Regions from separate parts of the Sinobaca sp. H24 genome, predicted to be linked through region 2. Evidence: a T-box and tRNA genes for the amino acid it is inferred to sense, from the RefSeq annotation. Region 2 holds a T-box; the other regions hold tRNA genes.
The links. A T-box is a leader RNA that pairs with one kind of tRNA and senses whether it is charged. The one in region 2 lies ahead of tyrS (tyrosine--tRNA ligase), so its partner is inferred to be a tRNA-Tyr.
Positions count from the first base shown of each region.

Region 1: it has a tRNA-Tyr gene. The T-box ahead of tyrS (tyrosine--tRNA ligase) is inferred to sense a tRNA for this amino acid. The anticodon was not compared.
Region 3: it has a tRNA-Tyr gene. The T-box ahead of tyrS (tyrosine--tRNA ligase) is inferred to sense a tRNA for this amino acid. The anticodon was not compared.

Region 1 covers NZ_JALBWT010000016.1:78,680-88,028, forward strand. Annotated here, with positions in the region: rRNA gene MMY81_RS18885 (16S ribosomal RNA) at 1-591, shown strand, start outside; rRNA gene MMY81_RS18890 (23S ribosomal RNA) at 788-3,723, shown strand; rRNA gene rrf (5S ribosomal RNA) at 3,784-3,900, shown strand; tRNA gene MMY81_RS18900 (tRNA-Asn) at 3,911-3,985, shown strand; tRNA gene MMY81_RS18905 (tRNA-Ser) at 3,988-4,080, shown strand; tRNA gene MMY81_RS18910 (tRNA-Glu) at 4,096-4,170, shown strand; tRNA gene MMY81_RS18915 (tRNA-Val) at 4,177-4,252, shown strand; tRNA gene MMY81_RS18920 (tRNA-Met) at 4,265-4,341, shown strand; tRNA gene MMY81_RS18925 (tRNA-Asp) at 4,346-4,422, shown strand; tRNA gene MMY81_RS18930 (tRNA-Phe) at 4,494-4,569, shown strand; tRNA gene MMY81_RS18935 (tRNA-Thr) at 4,578-4,653, shown strand; tRNA gene MMY81_RS18940 (tRNA-Tyr) at 4,657-4,742, shown strand; tRNA gene MMY81_RS18945 (tRNA-Trp) at 4,756-4,830, shown strand; tRNA gene MMY81_RS18950 (tRNA-His) at 4,843-4,918, shown strand; tRNA gene MMY81_RS18955 (tRNA-Gln) at 4,928-5,002, shown strand; tRNA gene MMY81_RS18960 (tRNA-Gly) at 5,008-5,082, shown strand; tRNA gene MMY81_RS18965 (tRNA-Cys) at 5,125-5,199, shown strand; tRNA gene MMY81_RS18970 (tRNA-Leu) at 5,224-5,313, shown strand; tRNA gene MMY81_RS18975 (tRNA-Leu) at 5,335-5,415, shown strand; gene MMY81_RS18980 (hypothetical protein) at 5,588-5,854, shown strand; gene MMY81_RS18985 (B3/B4 domain-containing protein) at 5,904-6,599, opposite strand; partial or broken gene queG (tRNA epoxyqueuosine(34) reductase QueG) at 6,698-7,805, shown strand; gene MMY81_RS34305 (hypothetical protein) at 7,822-8,067, shown strand; gene MMY81_RS34310 (methylated-DNA--[protein]-cysteine S-methyltransferase) at 8,119-8,322, shown strand; partial or broken gene MMY81_RS19000 (tRNA (cytidine(34)-2'-O)-methyltransferase) at 8,385-8,948, shown strand; gene MMY81_RS19005 (antibiotic biosynthesis monooxygenase family protein) at 9,142-9,349, shown strand, end outside.
Region 2 covers NZ_JALBWT010000022.1:40,532-49,880, reverse strand. Annotated here, with positions in the region: gene MMY81_RS34460 (tRNA sulfurtransferase) at 1-54, opposite strand, end outside; gene MMY81_RS34455 (THUMP domain-containing protein) at 45-494, opposite strand; partial or broken gene MMY81_RS22270 (cysteine desulfurase family protein) at 495-1,588, opposite strand; partial or broken gene MMY81_RS35645 (septation ring formation regulator EzrA) at 1,764-3,451, opposite strand; partial or broken gene hisJ (histidinol-phosphatase HisJ) at 3,731-4,548, shown strand; gene MMY81_RS22250 (GAF domain-containing protein) at 4,560-5,021, shown strand; gene rpsD (30S ribosomal protein S4) at 5,269-5,871, shown strand; partial or broken gene tyrS (tyrosine--tRNA ligase) at 6,095-7,368, opposite strand; T-box leader at 7,445-7,645, opposite strand; gene MMY81_RS22235 (transglycosylase domain-containing protein) at 7,984-9,349, shown strand, end outside.
Region 3 covers NZ_JALBWT010000021.1:31,288-40,636, forward strand. Annotated here, with positions in the region: gene queG (tRNA epoxyqueuosine(34) reductase QueG) at 1-233, opposite strand, end outside; gene MMY81_RS21615 (B3/B4 domain-containing protein) at 306-1,013, shown strand; gene MMY81_RS21620 (hypothetical protein) at 1,053-1,310, opposite strand; tRNA gene MMY81_RS21625 (tRNA-Leu) at 1,485-1,569, opposite strand; tRNA gene MMY81_RS21630 (tRNA-Leu) at 1,591-1,680, opposite strand; tRNA gene MMY81_RS21635 (tRNA-Cys) at 1,706-1,780, opposite strand; tRNA gene MMY81_RS21640 (tRNA-Gly) at 1,826-1,900, opposite strand; tRNA gene MMY81_RS21645 (tRNA-Gln) at 1,906-1,980, opposite strand; tRNA gene MMY81_RS21650 (tRNA-His) at 1,990-2,065, opposite strand; tRNA gene MMY81_RS21655 (tRNA-Trp) at 2,078-2,152, opposite strand; tRNA gene MMY81_RS21660 (tRNA-Tyr) at 2,169-2,254, opposite strand; tRNA gene MMY81_RS21665 (tRNA-Thr) at 2,258-2,333, opposite strand; tRNA gene MMY81_RS21670 (tRNA-Phe) at 2,343-2,418, opposite strand; tRNA gene MMY81_RS21675 (tRNA-Asp) at 2,492-2,568, opposite strand; tRNA gene MMY81_RS21680 (tRNA-Met) at 2,573-2,649, opposite strand; tRNA gene MMY81_RS21685 (tRNA-Val) at 2,663-2,738, opposite strand; tRNA gene MMY81_RS21690 (tRNA-Glu) at 2,744-2,818, opposite strand; tRNA gene MMY81_RS21695 (tRNA-Ser) at 2,836-2,928, opposite strand; tRNA gene MMY81_RS21700 (tRNA-Asn) at 2,931-3,005, opposite strand; rRNA gene rrf (5S ribosomal RNA) at 3,016-3,132, opposite strand; rRNA gene MMY81_RS21710 (23S ribosomal RNA) at 3,184-6,121, opposite strand; rRNA gene MMY81_RS21715 (16S ribosomal RNA) at 6,318-7,883, opposite strand; gene MMY81_RS21720 (YgzB family protein) at 8,301-8,657, shown strand; gene perR (peroxide-responsive transcriptional repressor PerR) at 8,688-9,125, opposite strand; gene MMY81_RS21730 (cyclic-di-AMP receptor) at 9,234-9,349, opposite strand, start outside.

The sequences.
Region 1 (9,349 bases), on a different contig from region 2:
GTTTAATTCGACGCAACGCGAAGAACCTTACCAGGTCTTGACATCTTTTGCTACTTCTGGAGACAGAAGGTTCCCCTTCGGGGGACAAAATGACAGGTGGTGCATGGTTGTCGTCAGCTCGTGTCGTGAGATGTTGGGTTAAGTCCCGCAACGAGCGCAACCCTTAATCTTAGTTGCCAGCATTTAGTTGGGCACTCTAAGGTGACTGCCGGTGACAAACCGGAGGAAGGTGGGGACGACGTCAAATCATCATGCCCCTTATGACCTGGGCTACACACGTGCTACAATGGATGGTACAGAGGGATGCGAAACCGCGAGGTGGAGCCAATCTCGCAAAGCCATTCTCAGTTCGGATTGCAGGCTGCAACTCGCCTGCATGAAGCCGGAATCGCTAGTAATCGTGGATCAGCATGCCACGGTGAATACGTTCCCGGGCCTTGTACACACCGCCCGTCACACCACGAGAGTTTGCAACACCCGAAGTCGGTGAGGTAACCCTTTGGGAGCCAGCCGCCGAAGGTGGGGCAGATGATTGGGGTGAAGTCGTAACAAGGTATCCCTACCGGAAGGTGGGGATGGATCACCTCCTTTCTACGGAGCATTGATTCGTGGATCGACCCCCGGACCACCGGTCCGAGGTGCGCGCAGTTGTTTTCATTCCATTTTGAGAGGATACCCTCTCGCAAGACGATCCCTGGTTCTTTGAAAACTGGATAGCGACAACGAAACAAAAAAGACCAAGCAAGCCCTGCGTAAGCAGGCGCCAGCTGTTTTTTTACGGAAAAACGGTTAAGTAAGAAAGGGCGCACGGTGGATGCCTTGGCACTAGGAGCCGATGAAGGACGCGACGAACGGCGATACGCCCCGCGGAGCTGTAAGTGAGCTGTGAGGCGGGGATGTCCGAATGGGGGAACCCACTATCGTTAATCCGATAGTATTTCTACCTGAACACATAGGGTAGATAAAGGCAGACCTGGGGAACTGAAACATCTTAGTACCCAGAGGAAGAGAAAGCAAATGCGATTTCCTGAGTAGCGGCGAGCGAAACGGAATCAGCCCAAACCAGGATGCTTGCATCCTGGGGTTGTAGGACACTCCATCGGAGTTATCAAGATCAGCGATAGGCGAAGCGGCCTGGAAAGGCCCGCAGGATACGGTAACAGCCCGGTAGCCGAAATCGCTGATCCTCCGGAGTGGATCCTGAGTACGGCGGGACACGAGAAATCCCGTCGGAATCCGGGAGGACCATCTCCCAAGGCTAAATACTCCCTAGTGACCGATAGTGAACCAGTACCGTGAGGGAAAGGTGAAAAGCACCCCGGAAGGGGAGTGAAACAGATCCTGAAACCGTGTGCCTACAAGTAGTCGAAGCCCGTTTATGGGTGACGGCGTGCCTTTTGTAGAATGAACCGGCGAGTTACGATCGTATGCCAGGTTAAGCCGAAGAGGCGGAGCCGCAGCGAAAGCGAGTCTTCAACGGCGTATTAGTATGCGGTCGTAGACCCGAAACCGGGTGATCTACCCATGTCCAGGGTGAAGGTAGGGTAACACCTACTGGAGGCCCGAACCCACGCAAGTTGAAAATTGCGGGGATGAGGTGTGGGTAGCGGTGAAATGCCAATCGAACTCGGAGATAGCTGGTTCTCCCCGAAATAGCTTTAGGGCTAGCCTCGGATTAGAGTCCTGGAGGTAGAGCACTGATTGGACGAGGGGCCCTTCCCGGGTTACCGAATTCAGTCAAACTCCGAATGCCAGAGACTTGTTGTCCGGGAGTCAGACTGCGAGTGCTAAGATCCGTAGTCGAGAGGGAAACAGCCCAGACCACCAGCTAAGGTCCCTAAATCCGCATTAAGTGGAAAAGGATGTGGAGTTGCTTAGACAACTAGGATGTTGGCTTAGAAGCAGCCACCATTGAAAGAGTGCGTAATAGCTCACTAGTCGAGTGACTCTGCGCCGAAAATGTACCGGGGCTAAATGCGGTACCGAAGCTGTGGAGGATCCCCCTGGGGGATCGTGGTAGGGGAGCGTTCCAGGGGCCGTAAAGCCAGACCGTGAGGACTGGTGGAGCGCCTGGAAGTGAGAATGCCGGTATGAGTAACGAAAAGAAGGGTGAGAATCCCTTCCGTCGAAAACCCAAGGTTTCCTGAGGAAGGTTCGTCCGCTCAGGGTTAGTCGGGTCCTAAGCCGAGGCCGAAAGGCGTAGGCGATGGAAAACAGGTTTAAATTCCTGTACCACCTCCTTTCCATTTGAGCAATGGGGGGACGCAGGAAGGTAGGGCAAGCGTGCTGCTGGATATGCACGTCCAAGCCGTTAGGCCGAAGAGCAGGCAAATCCGCTCTTCATCAAGGCTGAGCGGCGATGGCGAGGGAAATTAAGTACCGAAGTTCCCGATCCTACACTGCCAAGAAAAGCCTCTAGCGAGGAAAAAGGTGCCCGTACCGCAAACCGACACAGGTGGGTGGGATGAGAATTCTAAGACGCGCGGGAGAACTCTCGTTAAGGAACTCGGCAAAATGACCCCGTAACTTCGGGAGAAGGGGTGCTCTTTCGGGTGAATAGCCCAGGAGAGCCGCAGTGAAAAGGCCCAAGCGACTGTTTATCAAAAACACAGGTCTCTGCGAAGCCGCAAGGCGAAGTATAGGGGCTGACACCTGCCCGGTGCTGGAAGGTTAAGAGGAGAGGTTATCCCCTTCGGGGAGAAGCTTTGAATTGAAGCCCCAGTAAACGGCGGCCGTAACTATAACGGTCCTAAGGTAGCGAAATTCCTTGTCGGGTAAGTTCCGACCCGCACGAAAGGTGCAACGACTTGGGCACTGTCTCAACGAGAGACCCGGTGAAATTATATTACCTGTGAAGATGCAGGTTACCCGCGACAGGACGGAAAGACCCCATGGAGCTTTACTGTAGCTTGATATTGGATGGTTGTACTGCTTGTACAGGATAGGTAGGAGCCTTGGAAACCGGACCGCTAGGTTCGGTGGAGGCGTTGGTGGGATACTACCCTGGCTGTACGACTATTCTAACCTCGGTCCGTGATCCGGATCAGGACAGTGTCAGGTGGGCAGTTTGACTGGGGCGGTCGCCTCCTAAACAGTAACGGAGGCGCCCAAAGGTTCCCTCAGAATGGTTGGAAATCATTCGCAGAGTGCAAAGGCAAAAGGGAGCTTGACTGCGAGACCTACAAGTCGAGCAGAGACGAAAGTCGGGCTTAGTGATCCGGCGGTCCCGTATGGAAGGGCCGTCGCTCAACGGATAAAAGCTACCCTGGGGATAACAGGCTTATCTCCCCCAAGAGTCCACATCGACGGGGAGGTTTGGCACCTCGATGTCGGCTCATCGCATCCTGGGGCTGAAGTAGGTCCCAAGGGTTGGGCTGTTCGCCCATTAAAGCGGTACGCGAGCTGGGTTCAGAACGTCGTGAGACAGTTCGGTCCCTATCCGTCGCGGGCGTTGGAAATTTGAGAGGAGCTGTCCTTAGTACGAGAGGACCGGGATGGACACACCGCTGGTGTACCAGTTGTTCCGCCAGGAGCATCGCTGGGTAGCTACGTGTGGACGGGATAAGTGCTGAAAGCATCTAAGCATGAAGCCCCCCTCGAGATGAGATTTCCCATCACGCAAGTGAGTAAGATCCCTTGGAGATGACAAGGTAGATAGGTCTGAGGTGGACGTGCGGCGACGCATGCAGCTGACAGATACTAATCGATCGAGGACTTATCCAAACACTTTTTCCATTCGGATGTCGCTATCCAGTTTTGAAGGAACCACCGGTTCCGATGTTGTCCGGTGACAACGGCCAAGAGGTCCCACCCGTTCCCATGCCGAACACGGAAGTTAAGCTCTTGTGCGCCGATGATAATTGGGGGGCGACCCCCTGTGAAAGTAGGACGTTGCCGGGCTTTATAATATTCCACAGTAGCTCAGTGGTAGAGCTATCGGCTGTTAACCGATCGGTCGCAGGTTCGAATCCTGCCTGTGGAGCCAATGGAGAGCTGTCCGAGTGGCCGAAGGAGCACGATTGGAAATCGTGTAGGCGGTGTTAACCCGTCTCGAGGGTTCGAATCCCTCGCTCTCCGCCATTACATATAGTTTTAGGCCCGTTGGTCAAGTGGTTAAGACACCGCCCTTTCACGGCGGTATCACGGGTTCGAATCCCGTACGGGTCACCAAATAATGGAGGATTAGCTCAGCTGGGAGAGCACCTGCCTTACAAGCAGGGGGTCGGCAGTTCGATCCTGTCATCCTCCACCATTTTTTATACATCGCGGGGTAGAGCAGCCTGGTAGCTCGTCGGGCTCATAACCCGGAGGTCGGAGGTTCAAATCCTCCCCCCGCAACCAAAATGGTCCGGTAGTTCAGTTGGTTAGAATGCCTGCCTGTCACGCAGGAGGTCGCGGGTTCGAGTCCCGTCCGGACCGCCATTTTATTTTTAAAGAAGTAGTTGTATTTTTCTAGTGACAGTATAAACTGTTCATAGAGAAAATATAAGCATGGCTCGATAGCTCAGTCGGTAGAGCAGTGGACTGAAAATCCACGTGTCGGCGGTTCGATTCCGTCTCGAGCCACCACTTTTTTTGCCGGTCTAGCTCAATTGGTAGAGCAACTGACTTGTAATCAGTAGGTTGAGGGTTCAAGTCCTTTGGCCGGCACCATGTGGAGGGGTAGCGAAGTTGGCCAAACGCGGCAGACTGTAAATCTGCTCCCTCTGGGTTCGGCGGTTCGAGTCCGTCCCCCTCCACCATTTTTATTCATATAGGGGTATAGTTTAACGGCTAGAACGGCGGTCTCCAAAACCGCAGATGTGGGTTCGATTCCTACTACCCCTGCCAATATTAATTATGGCGGTTGTGGCGAAGTGGTTAACGCACCGGATTGTGGTTCCGGCATTCGTGGGTTCGATTCCCATCAGCCGCCCCATTTTTATGTTGGGCTATGGCCAAGCGGTAAGGCATCGGACTTTGACTCCGTGATGCGCTGGTTCGAATCCAGCTAGCCCAGCCATTTATGCGGAAATAGCTCAGTGGTAGAGCACCACCTTGCCAAGGTGGGGGTCGCGGGTTCGAATCCCGTTTTCCGCTCCATTTTTAACGCGAGTCACACATAAAAGACCGCATTTCATAAATGGCGGCATAGCCAAGTGGTAAGGCAGGGGTCTGCAAAACCCCTATTCCCCGGTTCAAATCCGGGTGTCGCCTCCATACATCATTTTTCCTTTTAAACCTGCCGGGGTGGTGGAATTGGCAGACACACAGGACTTAAAATCCTGCGGAGGGTGTACCTCCGTGCCGGTTCGAGTCCGGCCCTCGGCACCAACTTCATTAATTTACTGACTTGGCGGTGTGGCGGAATTGGCAGACGCGCACGACTCAAAATCGTGTTCCAGAGTGCCGGTTCGATCCCGGCCACCGCTACCACTCATTTAATTATACGTAAACAGGTCCCGCTGCCGGGAGCTGTTTTTTTTTCTGTTGGTGGAAATAATGCAAAATACTAGATGATTTCATGATATAATAAAGAAATCATATATATTCATAATAGTAAGAATTTTCTAAATAATTTCCTTTTACATAAAAAGGGGGAATGCATATGAAACCTATAAAACCAGTTAAATCAAAAACATCTATAAAAACAAAAGATCTGCATGAAGACCTCCACATTAACTATACGTTAACACATACTATTCATTCGACGGTATTTGTGACATTTTTTTTCGAACAGAATGAGATTGAAGATTTTAAAACGATTATTTTAGAACGTCTTCCTGCAAATCACCAGACTTACATTGAAGAGAATATGAGAAAGTGGTTTGAAATTGCTGAGGAAATCAACCTGCATATTCATCACAAATATTAAACAATAAAACACACCCAGAGATGGATGTGTTTTGTTGTGTATATCGTTTTTAAAAAGAGAAAGCCGGCTGTTCTGCATCTAGAATGATAGTGGAAGCTTCTCCACTGTGTATTTGATGAAACATTTTTGAGGAGGCTGCCAAAAGCTTTACCGCTTCTTCTTTTGGAAGAGAGGGAGGAAGATAGAAAAGCTGGAGTGCTTCTTTACTTTCTATTGTTGTTTTTGTCCGGTGGGAATCAACAATAGGGCTTCCAAATGCTCCTTTATCATCAGCAGAAACAATTTTTCCTTCAAAATTATTGTCTCTTCCATTTAGTCCTTCATATGTATCGCTTTCCCCGCCGACTTTTATCGTTACGGTTCCATGTAATGCAGAAGCATCGTAAATTCCAACAGGAAGCATATACTGGATGGAAAAAAAGTTGTTTAAATCAACGGCAGAATGAACAAAAGAAAGAGCTCCGGTTTTTTTCACTGTTCGTGCCAGTGATTCATGGGAAGGGCGGTATCTGGAAGGATCGGTGCCAATCGCCTTGAAAATTTTCCTCCATTCTAAAATACCTTCTTTTTCTGTCAGAGGCAGCTCCTGCAGTTCCGTATGCATGGTTTCCTGATAAAACTGCAGCCGGCCTTTAATCATTTTAGGGGAGTCCCCAACTATGATATCCTTATAGTGAATCACTCCAATTTTTAGTCCGGGAGCTGTATCGAGTAAAGATTTATCGAGCAGGATTTGTTTAATCATATAAAAACTCCTTTGTCTCTTAATAAAATGAGTTTACTATAGTATGGAATGAAGAAAAAGGGGAGACGGCGATTGCCTGAAGAAACGCTGAAAGAAAAATCATATCCTACGCCAAAGAGATCGGTATTGATAAGGTTGGATTCGCTTCCGCCGATCCATTTCTAACGTTAAAAGATAGACTGATTACGCAGCAGCAGCTTCAGTATCAGTCTGGATTTGAAGAAAAAGATATAGAAAAAAGAACCCATCCCTCGCTGCTTATGGAAGAGGGAAGAACGATCATTTCTATTGCTCTTGCCTATCCGTCTAAATTAAAAAATGCACCCAAAAGTATAAAAGGAGACAGGCGGGGTATATTCTGTCGTGCTTCCTGGGGAGAAGACTATCATAACGTATTACGTAAGCGCCTCAGCAAGCTGGAAGAGTACGTGAAAGAATTAGATCCACAGGCACAGTGCCGGTCCATGGTGGACACAGGAGAGCTCTCAGACAGAGCGGTAGCTGAAAGAGCAGGTATCGGCTGGAGTGCTAAAAAACTGTGCAGTTATTACCCCGGAGTTTGGTTCCTATGTGTACCTGGGTGAAATGCTCACTACGCTTGCCATCGAGCCGGATGTTCCGTTGACTGATCAATGCGGATCGTGCAATATATGCGTCGATGCCTGTCCGACAGATGCCCTGATCCAGGGAGGACAGCTTGATGCCAATAAATGCATTGCGTTTTTTAACGCAGACAAAAATATGCTGCCGGAAAGATACCGCAAAAAAATCGGTAACCGTATATACGGGTGTGACACCTGCCAGCAGGTATGTCCAAAAAAACAAAGGGGTGGACTTTCACACCAAAAAGAATTCGAACCGGATCCGGAAACGGTTAAGCCTAATTTAAATTCCCTTCTGCATATGAGCAATAAAGAATTTAAAGAACGATTTGGTTCCATCGCTGGTTCATGGAGAGGCAAAAAGCCGATCCAACGTAACGCCGTTATGTGCATTAGGAAACTTTAAGAGGAATCTGCTGTGCCGGAACTTAATGAATTAATTAAAAATGATCCAAGACCAGTGATCCGCTCGTCCTGTGCATGGACTCTGGGACAAATTGGCACCCATGAAGCAATTGTAGGATTGGAAGAAGCTTATATGCTTGAACAGGAGTCCGAGGTTCTGGCGGAGCTGGAAACGGCTCTTGGTCTTCCAGTGAAATAGAAAAGGGGATGCTTGAATGACAAATATACTGTATTATACAGAAGTGACAAGCCCTATCGGTCCACTTACCCTATTTTCTTCCCGCAAAGGGCTGATGTCTATTAAATTTGCAGGCACCGCAGAATCCGTACCGTCCTTTAAGGTCTGGGCTGTGAGATACAAAGGCACCGATATTGAATTAGAAGAAAACGCGTCTGTTTTTAAAGAAGAAATCCAGCAGCTCAGAGAATATTTTGAAGGACACGTACAGATTTCGATGTAGCGTATGACTTGGAAGGAACGTCTTTTCAACAGGCGGTCTGGAAAGCGCTTATTGAAGTTCCTTACGGAAAAAACAGCTTCGTATAAAGAAATTGCTGCTGCTGCCGGTTCAGAAAAAGCTGTCAGGGCAGTCGGGAATGCCAACAATAAAAATCCTATTCCTATTATGATACCCTGTCATCGTATAATAGGAAGCAATGGAGCGCTCGTCGGATACGGCGGGGGACTTGATAAAAAACCTATCTCCTGGAAATAGAAAAAGAACAGACAGCTCAAGAACGGAAAGTCAGGTAGAGCGTTACAGAAAGGAAACATGCAATGAGCAACCATATCGTATTGTACCAGCCGGAAATCCCGGCTAACACCGGAAACATAGCGAGAACGTGCGCAGGAACCGGTACACATCTTCATCTGATCCGGCCGCTTGGATTTTCAACAGAGGATAAAATGCTGAAGAGAGCGGGCTGCGATTACTGGCCGGACGTTAAGATCCATTATTATGATTCTTTGAGGAACTGGCTGAGACCTTTCCGGACGGCATATTCTATTTTATAGAAACCGTAGGAAGCAGAACTTATTCCTCTATTGATTACAGCAGCAGAGAAGAAGACCTCTTTTTTGTATTTGGAAAAGAGACAAAAGGTATACCTCAGGAACTTATCGACCGCTATGCGGATCAATGCCTGAAAATACCGCAGAATGATTTGATTCGTTCCCCTGAATCTATCTAACACAGCGGCCATTATTATTTATGAAGTTCTGCGCCAGCGAGAATTTCCAGCAGCTCACATAAAACCACAGGCTCTTCTAAAGAGCCTGTGGTTTTATAAGATACGTTATCATTTTACTTTTTGTGCGCCTTTTCGTCAACGCCGGCAGTGAAAATAGAAGCTAGAAACATGACACAGATGCCAAGCAGCAGCAGAAGTTTCATCTTCATCGTCCTTTCTATGTATCAGTCTATGCTAATAGTATAACCTACTGATACCAGTGTGTGAAATGGTATCTGGATTACAGGTCTTTAAGTTGGTATAATGAATACAGAATCATTCGAAAAAACAGGAGGCATTAAATTATGTATGTAGTAATGAACGAATTAAATGTGCCGGCACCTGCGCGCGGCCAAATGAAAGAACGATTTGGAAAAAGCGCTGGAAATATGAAAGAGGTGGAAGGCTGCCTGGATTTCATGTTTTTAGAACAGGAAAAAGAAGATGCGCCGCTTGTCGTATTCACGAAGTGGGAATCTAAAGAAGCTTACCAGAACTGGCTTCACAGCGACC
Region 2 (9,349 bases):
CCGTCCACAGCTTATATAGGTTCCCTGCTCGCGGATATCAATAGTTAATTCCACCTGCGGCTGATGAACGTCGACCGAGATCCCTCGGTATGTTCAAGAATCCAGCCGCCCACGGCAGGGTTTATTTTCTGGGAAGATACGGGGAAATTTTTATATGCTCTTCTGGCGCTTACTTTAAACGTCTCTTTTGGTCCATCGTACGCTTTAAATACGGCCAGAGCCGTACTTTGTATCGATTCCACACTATTTTCTGCTTTCGCGGCCAGGCTCAGGGAAGAAAGGCCAAAGACAAATCGTACTTTTTCTGCTACGGCTGTGCCCTCTTCTCCATTCAGTTCAATAATAATTCTTCCGTATGTTCTTTTCGCTTTGACATTCGGAAATACGGTTAATACCTGACGGATATTGTGCAGCAGCTGCTTTTCAAACAAGCCTCTATTTTCTCCCTTTAAAGCGAGCTCTCCATACCGTACGATTATATGATCAAATATCATTTATTTTCCCCCTACGACTAGTTGAACAGAAGGAAAGATAGTGCTGCACGCAGCAAGCAGATTCTTTATATCTTCTTCTGTTGTTTCTGTACTTAAACTGATCCGAATTGCTGTTTCTGCACGTTCTTTTGTAAATCCGCATGCCCCGAGTATAGATTCGGTACTTTTTTCTTTAGATGAACATGCCGACTTCGAGGATATATAGATACCCCGGTTCGATAACTCCTGCACGACTGCTTCCGGTTTTGTATGTTCCACAGAAATATTCAAAATGTGAGGAGCACTGTCGTTATCCGGAGTGTTTATTGTCACTCCTGCCATCTTCTCATAGTGATGGATCATCTTCTGTTTGAACACAGCCAGCCTTTCCCCCGATGCTTCGTATTTATCCCGGCTTAGGCGGAGAGCTTTTACCATCGCTGCAATCGCTGCAACATTTTCCGTTCCGGCTCTTATTCCGTTTTCCTGGCTGCCTCCTGAAATGAGAGGTACGAGGTTTTTCCGCTTTTTCTTCACAAGAATACCTGCGCCTCTGATCCCGTGAAATTTGTGGGCAGACAGGGAGTATAAATCGATGTGGGTCAGGTCAATCGGAAGCTTTGCTGCTCCCTGTACATCATCTGTATGGAAATATACTTTTGGAAAAGCAGAAAGCTTCCTGCCAATTGCTTCTACCGGCTGTATGGTTCCTAATTCATTTTGTACTCTTATGATCGATACAAGCACGGTATCTGGACGAACCGCCTTCATCACCTGAGAAGGGTCAATCCTTCCGTCACGTCCCGGCTGTAGATATGTCACTTCGCCCCCTGCTTTTCTAAATGCTGAAACTGTTTCAACACAGACGGGTGTTCCATCACTGTCGTAATAGCATGTCTCCCCCTGGAAGCAAGAGCGGACATCGTCCCTTGTACGGCCAGAGCATTGGATTCGCTTCCGCCTGAGGTGAAGACAATTTCTTCTCCTTCTACTCCAAGCATGCCGGCAGCAGACTCTCTTGCTTTATGAAGAAGCATCCCCGCATCCTGGCCAAGCTGGTGCATGGAAGAGGGATTGGCAAAATAATCCGTGGACGCTTTTACGAATGTTTCCATCGCTTCCGGCCATGGCCTGGTTGTTGCGCTGTTATCTAAATAAATCATGGCGTCCTCCCGTTTTATCTATATGAGCATTTATTATACTCTTCTCAACGTAATATCCTATCACATTTCACTAAGTATGTGCGTTTTCACGCAGCAAAAAAAGCCGTCTTTCCCAGACGGCTTTTTTCTACTGCTTTCCAAATTCAAGAAGCACTTCACGTATATTCGAGTTCTTTTTTTCCATTGCCCCAATAGCTGTGTTTACAGCATCATCATAGCGGCCTTTATGAAAGTGTTTTTCCGCTTCATTAAATTGTTCATGAAGCTCCTGATCGCTGCTTCTGTAACGATTCCCGTATTGAATGGCAAGTTCTGCAAGCTTTACCTGTTCGAGAGTAGCAATCAGGCGCTGATGAAAACGCCGTACGCTTTTATCTGCTTCTTCAACATCTGCATTAGCACGTGCGATTTCCACCGGTACCTCATCGAGCGTCTGCTCTGCTGATTTTACGTGTTCATCGGCATCATCCAGATCATTTAAAAGCGGAGAAGGAATTCTCGGCATAAAGGAGCGCTGCAGCAGCATCTCATCTTCCAGCAGCTGGCGCTTTACAGATGCAAAAGTATCCAGCGCTTTCTTTTCGTCTTTACGAAGCGTATACAGCCTGTCTTTAAGCTGCTGTATTTCTTTTGTAAGACCGCTCCATTCCTTCCGGTGTTTTTCAAGCTGGGTGCGCTGTTCTGAAAATGTCTGGGTTTGATTAATATTGGAATCCTGGAACAAACGCCAGTTTCTAATCGCTTCATCCATCTTCACTGCCAGCCTGTCGTGCTGCTCTTTGTCTTCCATTGGATTAAATAGCTGACTTCGACTTTTGCTTCTTCACGCTGCAGATCAGCCAGCTTTTCTTTTAATTTACGCAGCTGTTCTTCCAGCTGCGGTATTTCTGCCTGGACCCCTTCGCGGGCATCTACTTCTTTTTCCAGCATTTCATAGGTGGCTTCCATAAATTTTCTTATATCTTCGATTCTGTCTTTTACCTTTTCCAATTCAAACTCTTCGCAGCTTTCCTTTAAAGCGGGAAGCTCCTGCTTGTATTCTTCGATCTGTTCGTGCAGGGAAAGGTGGCCGAGCGGGTAGCCCTGGCTTTCCATATTTTCCACCCCGCGCTGCAGCTCTCTTAGTTCAGAAGGCAGCTCCATATCAATATCCTTCAATAATACAGGGATTTCTTTCATTTGCTGATTCTGTACTTCCAGGTCGTGATCGACCTGTTTTAAGGTCTGTCTGGCTGACGTATAGTTGCCTGCTTCCCTGTCTTCGTTAAAAGAGATTAAAGCCTGCTTCATTTCAGCTTTACGCTCTTCAAACACTGGAGCAGCTTTTCCAAAAGAAAGAGAATGCTGAAGCAGATGTCTCGACATGGCATCATATCTTGCCTGCGTTTCGGTAATCCCCGCCTCATTTTCTTTTTCACTATGAACCAGCTCGTCTACTTCTTTAAAGATGGCGTCAATTTGTGCTTCTATGTCCTGAAGCTGATTTTCTACCGCATGAATCAGCTCTCTGGCTTTTCCAAAACGATACTTGTTCGCCTGTTCTTCAATGTCGTAGAGGGCTTTCTCAATATCGGGGATGTGTACGCCGACTATATCGTCCCAATCCTTACGCCACAGCTCGAATTTCTCTTCCGTTTCTCCGGAAATTTTCAATCCTTTTACTTTGGCGATTTCTTCAGCAACAGGCCTGCTTCCCAGTTCAATTTTCCAATTTTCCAGCCTGTCTACATCTTTGTATATTTTTCTTCTTGATAAGGTTCCATAAATAACAACAGCTACTACTATCACCAAAATAGCTAAAAGGATAAACTCCATTGCATTTTTCACTCCAGTTTCAACAACATATGTTTGAAATATATTTTTACTGCGGTCTTACTTGTATCTTTATATGTACACACGAATAAATAATGAAGCGGCTGTTTCTTCTCTATCAAAGAACGCCATCTTCCATTGTAAGACGTGTATTCATGGTTTATTTATTTTTTTAATCAATGACTTTATGATAACATGTAAAGGCTCTCGTGTGAGAGTTGGTTACATAAATATTTCAGAAATATTATCTAATTAGTAAAAATCCGGGAAGGAGGATGTTTTATGAGACCAAAGCGCGATGGTCATGTTCATACGCCATATTGTCCGCATGGTACAAACCGACCTCTCGAAGAATACATTGAAAGAGCGGCAGCTGGCGGTATTACCACTTTAACTTTTGCCGAACATGCGCCGCTCCCGGAGGGGTTTACAGATACTGTGCCGGATAAAGACAGCGCGATGTCCATGTCCGATCTGGAAGACTACCTGTTGAAGCTGGAAAGCGTTAAAAAGACATACAAAAACGATATTACTATTTTAACCGGACTTGAAATTGATTTTATCGAACGATACGAAAAGGAAACGGAACAGTTTCTTCATGCATACGGCCCTTACCTGGATGACAGTATTCTTTCCACTCATTTTCTGTTAGCTGATGGAGAATACACGTGCATGGATTACAGTCCTGATGTATTTGCTTCATTAGCAGCCCGGACAGGGTCGGTAGAGGCTGTGGCACAATTATACTTTCAAACCGTCCTGCTTTCCGTGAAGACTGATCTCGGTCCATTTAAACCCGGCCGTCTCGGCCATATGACGCTCGTTCACAAATTCCAGCGCAAATTCCCGATGAATCACTATCCGACCGAGCTGGTTCAACAGATTCTCCACGCCGTTAAAAAGGAAAATATGGAGCTTGATTATAACGGAGCCGGTACAGCTAAACCCCTCTGCCGGAGCCCTATCCGCCGGAATGGATCATAAAAGAAGCATTGAACGAGCACATCCCTCTGGTCTATGGATCTGATGCCCATCAGCCCGCCGAATTATTCCAGGGAATGACAGAACTACACCCTGCCGCATTATATAATGAGAGATAAAGGAGAGATCGATGATGCAGACGATCCCAATGCACCTTATAAATAAACAGCTTGATTCCCTTTTAGAAGGAGAGACAGAGCAAACGGCCAATCTGGCTAATGCTTCTGCTCTTTTATACCAGCATTTTTCTTCGGTAAACTGGGCCGGTTTTTATTTATATGCCCCAAAAGAAAATGAACTCGTTCTAGGTCCTTTTCAGGGACTGCCAGCCTGTGTCCGCATTCCAATGGGGAAGGGTGTATGCGGAACTGCGGCGCAGAACCTTGAAACCCAGCGTATCGCGGATGTCCATGCTTTTCCTGGTCACATTGCCTGCGATAGTGCCTCCGCTTCTGAAATCGTTGTGCCGCTTGTAAAGGATGGTGTGCTTCTCGGCGTACTCGACGTTGACAGCCCGGAGCAGAACCGATTTACAAAAGAAGACCAGGAGATATTTGAAGAGTTTGCCTCTGTACTGCTGAAGCATATTTAATAAGTCTGATCTCTATTGACTTGACAGCTTTAAAAGGATATAATGATCTTTGTGCAAAAAGACAGCCAGGGTAAGCCTGCCATGTTCGATCTTTCTACATTTTATTCCTGCTACTCTTAGGAGTGTAAGGTGTATTGCGTACCCTCCAGCTGTCGAGGTGAAGATACATGAAAATAAAATGGGCATAGCGGGAGATTACCAACGTTGCTCTTTTTTCAACTATTTTATTATAAAGGAGATTACTTGTATGTCACGTTATACAGGACCATCTTGGAAAAAGTCACGTCGTTATGGAATTTCTCTTAACGGCACAGGAAAAGAATTAGAAAAAAGACCTTATGCACCAGGTGAGCACGGCCCTACACAGCGCAAGAAGCTTACAGAATACGGCCTTCAGCTTCAAGAGAAGCAGAAGCTTCGTTTCATGTACGGCTTAAATGAGCGTCAGTTCCACCGCACATTTGAAATCGCAGGCAAAATGCAGGGTGTTCACGGTGAAAACTTCATGGTACTTCTTGAAGCACGCCTTGATAACATCGTGTATCGTCTCGGTCTTGCACGCACACGCCGTGGTTCACGCCAGCTCGTTTCCCACGGTCATGTAACTGTTGACGGTAAGCGCGTAGATATCCCTTCTTACCGCTTAAAGCCAGGCCAGGTTATTGGTCTTCGCGAAAAGTCACGCAACCTTACTTCTATTAAAGAAGCTTTGGATGTAAACAGCTACAAGCCTGACTTTGTCAGCTTTGACGAAGAAAAAATGGAAGGTTCGCTTGATCGTTACCCAGAGCGTTCTGAACTTCCTGCAGAAATTACGGAAGCCCTTATCGTTGAGTGGTACTCCCGTTAATAAAAAAAGCAGCCGGCTGGCTGCTTTTTTTTATTGCCGGGAAGCCATTGCTTCCTTTCTATCCATTATGTTGAATTCTTATAATGTTAAAAAAAGTAACGATTCCCTCGCAGCATGATGGTCAAACGAGCCGACAAAAGCGCCCTCTTCGGTATTTGTATAAAAATATGTCTTTACCTTTTCAACAGCCTAAAAAAGCAGCCAGCCGGCTGCTTTTTTTGTTCTATTTAAATGATACAAGTGCGTACTTCTTTTTACCTCTTCGTAAAATAGTGTACCTGCTGCCGATTTTATCTGCACTAGATAATTGCTTTTTCAGTTCCGTGCAGCGTTCCCCATTAATATAGACGGCTCCATTCGTAATATCTTCTCTCGCCTGTCGTTTAGATGGAGAAAGTTTTGCTTCGACAAGCGTGTCAATTAAGCCGGGCTCCTCGTCCGCTTCCACCTCATGAGTAGGAACGTCTTTGAATCCCTGAGCAATTTCATCTGCGGAAAGCTTTTTCACATCTCCCCGCCAAAAAGAGCAGCGGAGATATTCTGTGCCTGCTGCACCGCTTCTTTACTGTGGACAAATGCTGTCAGCTCTTCGGCCAGCTTCTGCTGGGCTTCTCTTTTTTCCGGCGCTTCCTGCATCTTCTGCTCATATTCTTTTATTTCTTCTGCCGGAAGAAATGTAAAGTAATGCAAAAACTTTATCACGTCTCTATCATCGGTATTGATTAAGAACTGATAGAACTCATAGGGGGGTCGTTTTAGAAGGATCGAGCCAGATTGCTCCTCCCTCAGTTTTACCAAACTTAGTACCATCTGCTTTTGTTACAAGAGGAATAGTAAAACCGAAAGCTTCGGCTTTCTGCTCCTCATCTGCGCTTTTCCTGCGAATAAGCTCCAGGCCTGCAGTGATATTACCCCACTGATCACTGCCCCCGATCTGAAGACGGCAGTTTTCTCCTTGAAAAGATGAAGGTAGTCCAGAGACTGAAGAATCTGGTAGCTGAATTCTGTAAAAGAGATACCGTTTTTAATACGGGATTCCACGGATTCTTTGGAGAGCATATAGTTCACACCAAAGTGCTTTCCAACATCTCGTAAAAAAGTAATAACACTCATTTCTCCTATCCAGTCAAAGTTGTTTACAATTTCTGCCCCGTAGTCTCCTGTAAAATCAAGATGTCTCTGCAGCTGAGTGCGGATTCTATCACTGTACATTTTCACTACTTCTTCTTCGTTCAGCGACCGTTCAACACTCTTTCCGCTCGGATCCCCAATAAATCCTGTAGCTCCGCCAACTAGAGCAAGCGGCTTATGACCCGCCAGCTGAAAACGGCGCATTGTAATAATGGTGAGAAGATGTCCAATATGAAGGCTGTCGCCGGTCGGATCAAATCCACAATAAAGCGTTATTGATTCATTCTGCAGTAAAGCTTCCAATCCTTCACGGTCCGTCACCTGATTTACTAATCCTCTTTGTTCTAAATCCTGTAAAATAGTCATTGTGTCTCTCCTTTTTTAATGAACCCTAAACGCATCTGCCGCAGGTACCGGACAAACAAAAAAGCCCGCTTTTAATAAAAGGGACGATGTTTACCGCGGTACCACCCTTTTTTAAAAGCAAAGCTTTTCACTCAAACCGTTAACGGCGGCCGCCGTCTTTATATACTAAAGAAGCTCGGATAACGTAATTCGCTTTTTTATATGTACCGGCTTCCACCACCCGCCGGCTCTCTGTTACAGGGATAAAAAGGCTACTTCATTTCGTCTGCGCTTTTCTATTATTTTATGATAATCTTCATTTAACACGGTTTTTTCAGCAATGTCAAGCTTCGCTTCCGAATGCCTTCGGTTTAAATATAGGTCTTTTATATGCTATAATGATCTAGAAATTTAGGGGGTCACTGCATGAAAAATTTTTATACAAAGCGAATAAACGAGTGGATTGGTTTAGAGGAAAACAGCTGGAGAAGAGTCTTATTCCCGTTCTAATATTATTATAAATATTGTGCTGGTTGCTGTTATAGCTTTTATTTCTTTTATCCTATTTATCGGCTCAGTCGGTGCCGGTTTTTTGTATCGCTGGTGGATGACCAGGAAGCACTAAATGAAGAGGAAATGCGCGCAGAGATTTATGATTATGAACAAGCCAGCGATATGTACTTTGCCGGCGGTGAATCACTGGGTAACGTTCCGGCTGACATTGAAAGAAAGCAGGTACCGCTTGAAGACATTTCCGATAATCTGGTACATGCCATTATTGCAACAGAAGATGAAAATTTCTATGATCACGACGGCATCGTGCCTACTGCTTTATTCCGGGCTACATACCAGGAAATGAGCAATGCAAGTGTCCAGACCGGGGGAAGCACGTTGACCCAGCAGGTTATTAAAAATCAAATTCTGACAAATGAAGTAAGCCTGGATAGAAAAGCAAAAGAAATCCTGCTTGCACTTCGTCTTGAAGAATACTTGAACAAAGAAGAAATTTTGGAAGCCTACCTTAACCTTGTACCGTTTGGACGTAATGCGAACGGCTTGAATATAGCAGGCGCTCAATCTGCAGCTGAAGGGGTATTTGGTGTAGATGCATCTGAGCTTAATATTGCCCAGGCTGCCTTTATTGCAGGGATGCCCCAAAATCCTTACGGTTATACTCCATTCGAGAATAATGGAACCGTTAAAGAAGAATTCGAAGCGGGACTTAATCGTAAGGATCGAGTATTAAATGATATGCACGAAAAAGGATACATTACAGAAGAAGAGCATGAAGAAGCAATGGCTTATGATATCGAGGAAAATCTAACAGAACCAAGTGACACCGTTACAGATGAGTATCCTTATATCACAAGCGAAGTTCAGCGGGAAGCATCTACTATGCTGCGCGATCAAATGCTTGAAGAAGATGAGGTAGATCTTGATGCAATGGATGAAGAAGAGCGTGAACAGACGCTTGAACAGTACACGACAGATGCACGGGAAGACCTTGCAATCGGCGGGTACGACATTCATATTACCATCGACAAAAGTATTTACGACGGCATGCAGGAATCCATTGAAAGCTCCACCTGGTTCGGTCCGGATCGTACCAATGGAGATATAACAGAGCAGGAAGAAGTCGGCGCAATGATGATTAATAATGAAACGGGAGCCATCATCAGCTTTGTCGGCGGAAGAGACTACGATACACAAAACCTGAATCACGCTACACAGACTTTCCGGCAGAATGGTTCCACGATGAAGCCGCTTCTTTCCTACGGCCCATTGATGGATGAAGGAGAATTGCACCCTGGTTCTACTGTAGCCGATGTGCCGACAGATTATACGACAGGGACAGAGATTAATAACGCAGGCAGCGGCTTTGAAGGATTTATTCCAGTAAGGGAGGCGCTGCAGCGCTCTCAAAATATCCCTGCCGTCAGAAGCTTCTGGGAGCTGGAGCAGGAGGAAGCTAAAGAACATTTAGAAAGCCTCGGCTTCACCC
Region 3 (9,349 bases), on a different contig from region 2:
GGATAGGCCAGCGCTATAGAAATAATCGTTCGGCCTTCCTCCATAAGAAGGGAAGGATGGGTTCTTTTCTCTATATCCTTCTCTTCAAAACCTGACTGGTACTGAAGTTCCTGCTGCGTGATCAGCCTGTCTTTTAATGTTAGAAATGGATCAGCTGATGCAAATCCAACTTTATCAATGCCAACTTCTTTTGCGTAGGATGTGATTTTTTCTTTCAGTGTTTCTCCTGGCAATCGCCGTCTCCCCTTTTTCTTCATTCCATACTATAGTAAACTCATTTTATTAAGACACAAAGGAGTTTTTCGATGTTAACACATGTCCTGCTCGATCAATCTTTACTACATGCCGCTCCCGGACTGAAAGTAGGAGCAATCTATTATAAGGATATCATAGTTGGGGAATCTCCTAAAATGATTAAAGGCCGTCTTCAATTTTACCAGGAAACGCTTCACACTGAACTGCAGGATCTGCCGCTTATAGAAAAAGAAGGCATCGCAGAGTGGCGCCATATTTTTAAAGCAGCAGGTACAGATCCGTCCAGGTACCGCCCTTCTCATGAATCTCTTGCGCGGGCGGTAAAGAAAAACGGAAACCTTTCTTTTGTTCATTCTGCCGTTGACTTAAACAACTTTTTTTCTATTCAATATATGCTTCCTGCCGGTATTTATGACGCTTCTGCATTAAAAGGTACGGTTACGGTAAAAATCGGCGAAGAAGCCGACACGTACGAAGGACTAAATGGAAGAACCAATACATTTAAAGATAAGATCGTTTCTTCCGACGATATTGGAGCCTTTGGAAGCCCGATTGTCGATTCCAACCGGACAAAAACAACAACGGAAACTACAGAGGCACTTCAATTATTTTATCTTCCCCCTTCTCTTTCAAAAAAAGAGGCGGAAAAGCTTTTAGCAGCTTCTGCCAAAATGTTTCATCAAATTCACAGTGGAGAAGCTGACGTCGCCATCTTAGATGATGAACAGACGGTTTTCTCCTTTCAGAAAACAACCTAAACAATAAAAACACATCCATTCCTGGGTGTGTTTTTATTATTAATATCGATGATGAATATACACATTTATCTCTTCAGGAATCGTGAACCAGTTTCTAATATTACCTTCGATATAAGCCCGGTAATTCGAGGGAAGCCGCTCTAAAATAATCGTTTTAAAGTCTTCTTTATCGTTCTGTTCGAAAAAAAACGTTATAAATACTGTCGAATGAATCGTATGTGTCAGTGTATAGTTAATATGCAGGTCTTTATGCAGATCTCTTGTCTTTATGGACGTTTTTGATTTGACCGGCTTCATATGCATTCCCCCTTTTTATGTAAAAGGAAATTAATTAGAAAATTCTTACTATTATGAATATATGTGATTTCTCTAAGTATATCATGAAACAGCCCAGGATTTTGTATTATTTCCACTCAAAAATATAAAAAACAGCTCCCGGCAGTGGGAGCTGTTGAGCTGCTATTAAATGAATGGTAGCGGTGGCCGGGATCGAACCGGCACTCTGTTAAGAACACGATTTTGAGTCGTGCGCGTCTGCCAATTCCGCCACACCGCCATATCAATGAATTAATGAAGTTGGTGCCGAGGGCCGGACTCGAACCGGCACGGAGGTACACCCTCCGCAGGATTTTAAGTCCTGTGTGTCTGCCAATTCCACCACCCCGGCAGGTTATAAAGGTAAAAATGATGTATGGAGGCGACACCCGGATTTGAACCGGGGAATAGGGGTTTTGCAGACCCCTGCCTTACCACTTGGCTATGCCGCCATTTATGAAATGCGGTCTTTTATGTGTGGGACTCGCGTTAAAAAATGGAGCGGAAAACGGGATTCGAACCCGCGACCCCCACCTTGGCAAGGTGGTGCTCTACCACTGAGCTATTTCCGCATAAATGGCTGGGCTAGCTGGATTCGAACCAGCGCATCACGGAGTCAAAGTCCGATGCCTTACCGCTTGGCCATAGCCCAATACAAAAATGGGGCGGCTGATGGGAATCGAACCCACGAATGCCGGAACCACAATCCGGTGCGTTAACCACTTCGCCACAACCGCCATAATTAATATTGGCAGGGGTAGTAGGAATCGAACCCACATCTGCGGTTTTGGAGACCGCCGTTCTAGCCGTTAAACTATACCCCTATATATGAATAAAAAATGGTGGAGGGGGACGGACTCGAACCGCCGAACCCAGAGGGAGCAGATTTACAGTCTGCCGCGTTTGGCCAACTTCGCTACCCCTCCACATGGTGCCGGCCAAAGGACTTGAACCCTCAACCTACTGATTACAAGTCAGTTGCTCTACCAATTGAGCTAGACCGGCATAAAAAAGTGGTGGCTCGAGACGGAATCGAACCGCCGACACGTGGATTTTCAGTCCACTGCTCTACCGACTGAGCTATCGAGCCATACATATATTTTCTCTATGAACAGTTTATACTGTATCAATAGAAAAATACAACTACTTCTTTAAAAATAAAATGGCGGTCCGGACGGGACTCGAACCCGCGACCTCCTGCGTGACAGGCAGGCATTCTAACCAACTGAACTACCGGACCATTTTGGTTGCGGGGGGAGGATTTGAACCTCCGACCTCCGGGTTATGAGCCCGACGAGCTACCAGGCTGCTCTACCCCGCGATGTTGTAAATAATGGTGGAGGATGACAGGATCGAACTGCCGACCCCCTGCTTGTAAGGCAGGTGCTCTCCCAGCTGAGCTAATCCTCCATTATTGGTGACCCGTACGGGATTCGAACCCGTGATACCGCCGTGAAAGGGCGGTGTCTTAACCACTTGACCAACGGGCCTAAAAGCTATTATGTAATGGCGGAGAGCGAGGGATTCGAACCCTCGAGACGGGTTAACACCGCCTACACGATTTCCAATCGTGCTCCTTCGGCCACTCGGACAGCTCTCCATTGGCTCCACAGGCAGGATTCGAACCTGCGACCGATCGGTTAACAGCCGATAGCTCTACCACTGAGCTACTGTGGAATAATATAAAGCCCGGCAACGTCCTACTTTCACAGGGGGTCGCCCCCCAATTATCATCAGCGCACAAGAGCTTAACTTCCGTGTTCGGCATGGGAACGGGTGGGACCTCTTGGCTATCGTCACCGGACAAGGCTGGTTCCTTCAAAACTGGATAGCGACATCCGAATGGAAAAAGTTGTTGGATAAGTCCTCGATCGATTAGTATTGTCAGCTCCATGCGTCGCCGCACGTCCACCTCAAACCTATCTACCTTGTCATCTCCAAGGGATCTTACTCACTTGCGTGATGGGAAATCTCATCTCGAGGGGGGCTTCATGCTTAGATGCTTTCAGCACTTATCCCGTCCACACGTAGCTACCCAGCGATGCTCCTGGCGGAACAACTGGTACACCAGCGGTGTGTCCATCCCGGTCCTCTCGTACTAAGGACAGCTCCTCTCAAATTTCCAACGCCCGCGACGGATAGGGACCGAACTGTCTCACGACGTTCTGAACCCAGCTCGCGTACCGCTTTAATGGGCGAACAGCCCAACCCTTGGGACCTACTTCAGCCCCAGGATGCGATGAGCCGACATCGAGGTGCCAAACCTCCCCGTCGATGTGGACTCTTGGGGGAGATAAGCCTGTTATCCCCAGGGTAGCTTTTATCCGTTGAGCGACGGCCCTTCCATACGGGACCGCCGGATCACTAAGCCCGACTTTCGTCTCTGCTCGACTTGTAGGTCTCGCAGTCAAGCTCCCTTTTGCCTTTGCACTCTGCGAATGATTTCCAACCATTCTGAGGGAACCTTTGGGCGCCTCCGTTACTGTTTAGGAGGCGACCGCCCCAGTCAAACTGCCCACCTGACACTGTTCCTGATCCGGATCACGGACCGAGGTTAGAATAGTCGTACAGCCAGGGTAGTATCCCACCAATGCCTCCACCGAACCTAGCGGTCCGGCTTCCAAGGCTCCTACCTATCCTGTACAAGCAGTACAACCATCCAATATCAAGCTACAGTAAAGCTCCATGGGGTCTTTCCGTCCTGTCGCGGGTAACCTGCATCTTCACAGGTAATATAATTTCACCGGGTCTCTCGTTGAGACAGTGCCCAAGTCGTTGCACCTTTCGTGCGGGTCGGAACTTACCCGACAAGGAATTTCGCTACCTTAGGACCGTTATAGTTACGGCCGCCGTTTACTGGGGCTTCAATTCAAAGCTTCTCCCCAAAGGGGATAACCTCTCCTCTTAACCTTCCAGCACCGGGCAGGTGTCAGCCCCTATACTTCGCCTTGCGGCTTCGCAGAGACCTGTGTTTTTGATAAACAGTCGCTTGGGCCTTTTCACTGCGGCTCTCCTGGGCTATTCACCCGAAAGAGCACCCCTTCTCCCGAAGTTACGGGGTCATTTTGCCGAGTTCCTTAACGAGAGTTCTCCCGCGCGTCTTAGAATTCTCATCCCACCCACCTGTGTCGGTTTGCGGTACGGGCACCTTTTTCCTCGCTAGAGGCTTTTCTTGGCAGTGTAGGATCGGGAACTTCGGTACTTAATTTCCCTCGCCATCGCCGCTCAGCCTTGATGAAGAGCGGATTTGCCTGCTCTTCGGCCTAACGGCTTGGACGTGCATATCCAGCAGCACGCTTGCCCTACCTTCCTGCGTCCCCCCATTGCTCAAATGGAAAGGAGGTGGTACAGGAATTTAAACCTGTTTTCCATCGCCTACGCCTTTCGGCCTCGGCTTAGGACCCGACTAACCCTGAGCGGACGAACCTTCCTCAGGAAACCTTGGGTTTTCGACGGAAGGGATTCTCACCCTTCTTTTCGTTACTCATACCGGCATTCTCACTTCCAGGCGCTCCACCAGTCCTCACGGTCTGGCTTTACAGCCCCTGGAACGCTCCCCTACCACGATCCCCCGATGGGGGATCCTCCACAGCTTCGGTACCGCATTTAGCCCCGGTACATTTTCGGCGCAGAGTCACTCGACTAGTGAGCTATTACGCACTCTTTCAATGGTGGCTGCTTCTAAGCCAACATCCTAGTTGTCTAAGCAACTCCACATCCTTTTCCACTTAATGCGGATTTAGGGACCTTAGCTGGTGGTCTGGGCTGTTTCCCTCTCGACTACGGATCTTAGCACTCGCAGTCTGACTCCCGGACAACAAGTCTCTGGCATTCGGAGTTTGACTGAATTCGGTAACCCGGTAAGGGCCCCTCGTCCAATCAGTGCTCTACCTCCAGGACTCTTATCCGAGGCTAGCCCTAAAGCTATTTCGGGGAGAACCAGCTATCTCCGAGTTCGATTGGCATTTCACCGCTACCCACACCTCATCCCCGCAATTTTCAACTTGCGTGGGTTCGGGCCTCCAGTAGGTGTTACCCTACCTTCACCCTGGACATGGGTAGATCACCCGGTTTCGGGTCTACGACCGCATACTAATACGCCGTTGAAGACTCGCTTTCGCTGCGGCTCCGCCTCTTCGGCTTAACCTGGCATACGATCGTAACTCGCCGGTTCATTCTACAAAAGGCACGCCGTCACCCATAAACGGGCTTCGACTACTTGTAGGCACACGGTTTCAGGATCTGTTTCACTCCCCTTCCGGGGTGCTTTTCACCTTTCCCTCACGGTACTGGTTCACTATCGGTCACTAGGGAGTATTTAGCCTTGGGAGATGGTCCTCCCGGATTCCGACGGGATTTCTCGTGTCCCGCCGTACTCAGGATCCACTCCGGAGGATCAGCGATTTCGGCTACCGGGCTGTTACCGTATCCTGCGGGCCTTTCCAGGCCGCTTCGCCTATCGCTGATCTTGATAACTCCGATGGAGTGTCCTACAACCCCAGGATGCAAGCATCCTGGTTTGGGCTGATTCCGTTTCGCTCGCCGCTACTCAGGAAATCGCATTTGCTTTCTCTTCCTCTGGGTACTAAGATGTTTCAGTTCCCCAGGTCTGCCTTTATCTACCCTATGTGTTCAGGTAGAAATACTATCGGATTAACGATAGTGGGTTCCCCCATTCGGACATCCCCGCCTCACAGCTCACTTACAGCTCCGCGGGGCGTATCGCCGTTCGTCGCGTCCTTCATCGGCTCCTAGTGCCAAGGCATCCACCGTGCGCCCTTTCTTACTTAACCGTTTTTCCTTCAAAAAAAACAGCTGGCGCCTGCATATGCAGGGCTTGCTTGGTCTTTTTTGTTTCGTTGTCGCTATCCAGTTTTCAAAGAACCAGGGTTCATCTTGCGAGAGGGTATCCTCTCAAAATGGAATGAAAACAACTGCGCGCACTCCGGACCGGTGGTCCGGGGTCGATCCACGAATCAAGCTCCGTAGAAAGGAGGTGATCCATCCCCACCTTCCGGTAGGGATACCTTGTTACGACTTCACCCCAATCATCTGCCCCACCTTCGGCGGCTGGCTCCCAAAGGGTTACCTCACCGACTTCGGGTGTTGCAAACTCTCGTGGTGTGACGGGCGGTGTGTACAAGGCCCGGGAACGTATTCACCGTGGCATGCTGATCCACGATTACTAGCGATTCCGGCTTCATGCAGGCGAGTTGCAGCCTGCAATCCGAACTGAGAATGGCTTTGCGAGATTGGCTCCACCTCGCGGTTTCGCATCCCTCTGTACCATCCATTGTAGCACGTGTGTAGCCCAGGTCATAAGGGGCATGATGATTTGACGTCGTCCCCACCTTCCTCCGGTTTGTCACCGGCAGTCACCTTAGAGTGCCCAACTGAATGCTGGCAACTAAGATTAAGGGTTGCGCTCGTTGCGGGACTTAACCCAACATCTCACGACACGAGCTGACGACAACCATGCACCACCTGTCATTTTGTCCCCCGAAGGGGAACCTTCTGTCTCCAGAAGTAGCAAAAGATGTCAAGACCTGGTAAGGTTCTTCGCGTTGCGTCGAATTAAACCACATGCTCCACCGCTTGTGCGGGCCCCCGTCAATTCTTTTGAGTTTCAGCCTTGCGGCCGTACTCCCCAGGCGGAGTGCTTAATGCGTTAGCTTCGGCACTAAGGGCATCGAAACCCCTAACACCTAGCACTCATCGTTTACGGCGTGGACTACCAGGGTATCTAATCCTGTTTGCTCCCCACGCTTTCGCGCCTCAGCGTCAATAACAGACCAGAGAGCCGCCTTCGCCACTGGTGTTCCTCCACATATCTACGCATTTCACCGCTACACGTGGAATTCCACTCTCCTCTTCTGCATTCCAGTTCCCAGTTTCCAATGACCCTCCACGGTTGAGCCGTGGGCTTTCACATCAGACTTAAGAACCGCCTGCGCGCGCTTTACGCCCAATAATTCCGGACAACGCTTGCCCCCTACGTATTACCGCGGCTGCTGGCACGTAGTTAGCCGGGGCTTTCTGGTGAGGTACCGTCAGGGGGCGGCCCTGTTAGAACCGCCCTTGTTCTTCCCTCACAACAGAGCTTTACGATCCGAAAACCTTCATCACTCACGCGGCGTTGCACCGTCAGACTTTCGTCCATTGCGGATGATTCCCTACTGCTGCCTCCCGTAGGAGTCTGGGCCGTGTCTCAGTCCCAGTGTGGCCGATCACCCTCTCAGGTCGGCTACGTATCGTCGCCTTGGGGAGCCATTACCTCTCCAACTAGCTAATACGCCGCGGGCCCATCCTCCAGTGCATGGTCCGAAGACCATGCTTTTACAAGCCGATCAGGAGATCGCTTGATTATCGGGTATTAGCTCCGGTTTCCCGGAGTTATCCCCGTCTGAAGGGCAGGTTGCCCACGTGTTACTCACCCGTCCGCCGCTCAATCCCCGGTTTCCCTCCGAAGAGGTCCGCCGGGTTCATGCGCTCGACTTGCATGTATTAGGCACGCCGCCAGCGTTCGTCCTGAGCCAAGATCAAACTCTCCATGAAAGTTGATGCTTAGTTCTTGCTGGTCTTACATTGCGCAGCAGACCTTGTCTGCCGCGACTTCTTGTTCGCGCGTTGTTTTCATTCCATTTTCAAAGGACACTGTTTTTTGCTGCCGTCGTGTTTTGGCGACTTTTATAAGATACCATTTTCAATAATTAATGTCAATGACATTTATAAAATTAATCTGCTGTGTTTCTTTAGAGCAGGAAGCCGTTTGGCGACAATGTGTAATATACCATTATCTAAATTAGATAGTCAATAGTTATTGATAAAATTATTATAGAAAAATGTTTTTTAAGAATCTGCTTCTATTTATCTTCTTTTCGTTTATGAAGCGCATCTTCTATTATCATGTGAGAAGACAGTTTTTGCAAGCACTTTCATATGATATAATCATTATATCCGGGAGGTAATAAAATGGCACTGAAAGCTTCAAATAAAATTAATCGCATTAGAACATTTGCTTTATCGCTCGTTTTTGTAGGTATTTTTATTATGTACATTGGTATCTTTTTCAGAACTTCTCCTATTATAATGACAATCGCTATGATACTGGGTTTTATTTTTGTTATTTCAAGCAGCGTAGTCTACTTTTGGATTGGGATGATTTCTACGAGTACAGTGCAGGTAACCTGCCCCAACTGCAATAAAACGACGAAAATTCTTGGCAGAGTCGACGCATGCATGTACTGTGATGAACCGCTGACTCTTGATAAGACGCTGGAAGGAAAAGAATTCGACTCCGTTTATAATAGAAAACATACAAAAAGCTGACCCGTGACCGGGTCAGCTTTTTACGCATGATTAATGTCTGGATATTGGTGCACAGTCAGGACATTTGCCGTAAATCTCCATACGGTGTGTATTGATCTGAAAGCCTGTAACATGTTCTGCAAGGGATTCCACCTCATCAAGACCGGGATAATGAAAATCCACAATCTTTCCGCAGTCTGAACAGACAACATGATAATGATCAGATGTTACACAGTCAAAACGGCTTGAGGAATCACCATATGATAATTCTCTTACTATACCTACATCCTTAAAAACCCGAAGATTATTATAAACTGTAGCAACACTCATATTTGGGAATTTCCCTTCGAGCGCCTTATATATATCATCTGCCGTCGGATGGCTCATCGAATCATACAAAAATTCCAAAATAGCATGACGCTGCGGGGTCATGCGGACCTTTGTACTCTTTAATGACTGCACCACTTCTTGAAGGCGTTCGCTAGCCATCGTCATGCACCTCACTTTCTTTTATACAACAATTCTTTAATTATAATTCTTATAATTAAATATTATCCGAATAATCTATTGGTTGTCAATCATTGTCCCTTTAAGGTTTTATAAGGCTGCCAGTGCAGAAGCATTATCTGCGTCCACTAAAAAACTGATAAACCTATGCGTCTGTTCCTGTTTTTTACCCTTTTTCTTCTCATAGGCAAGACATATGCTTTTTA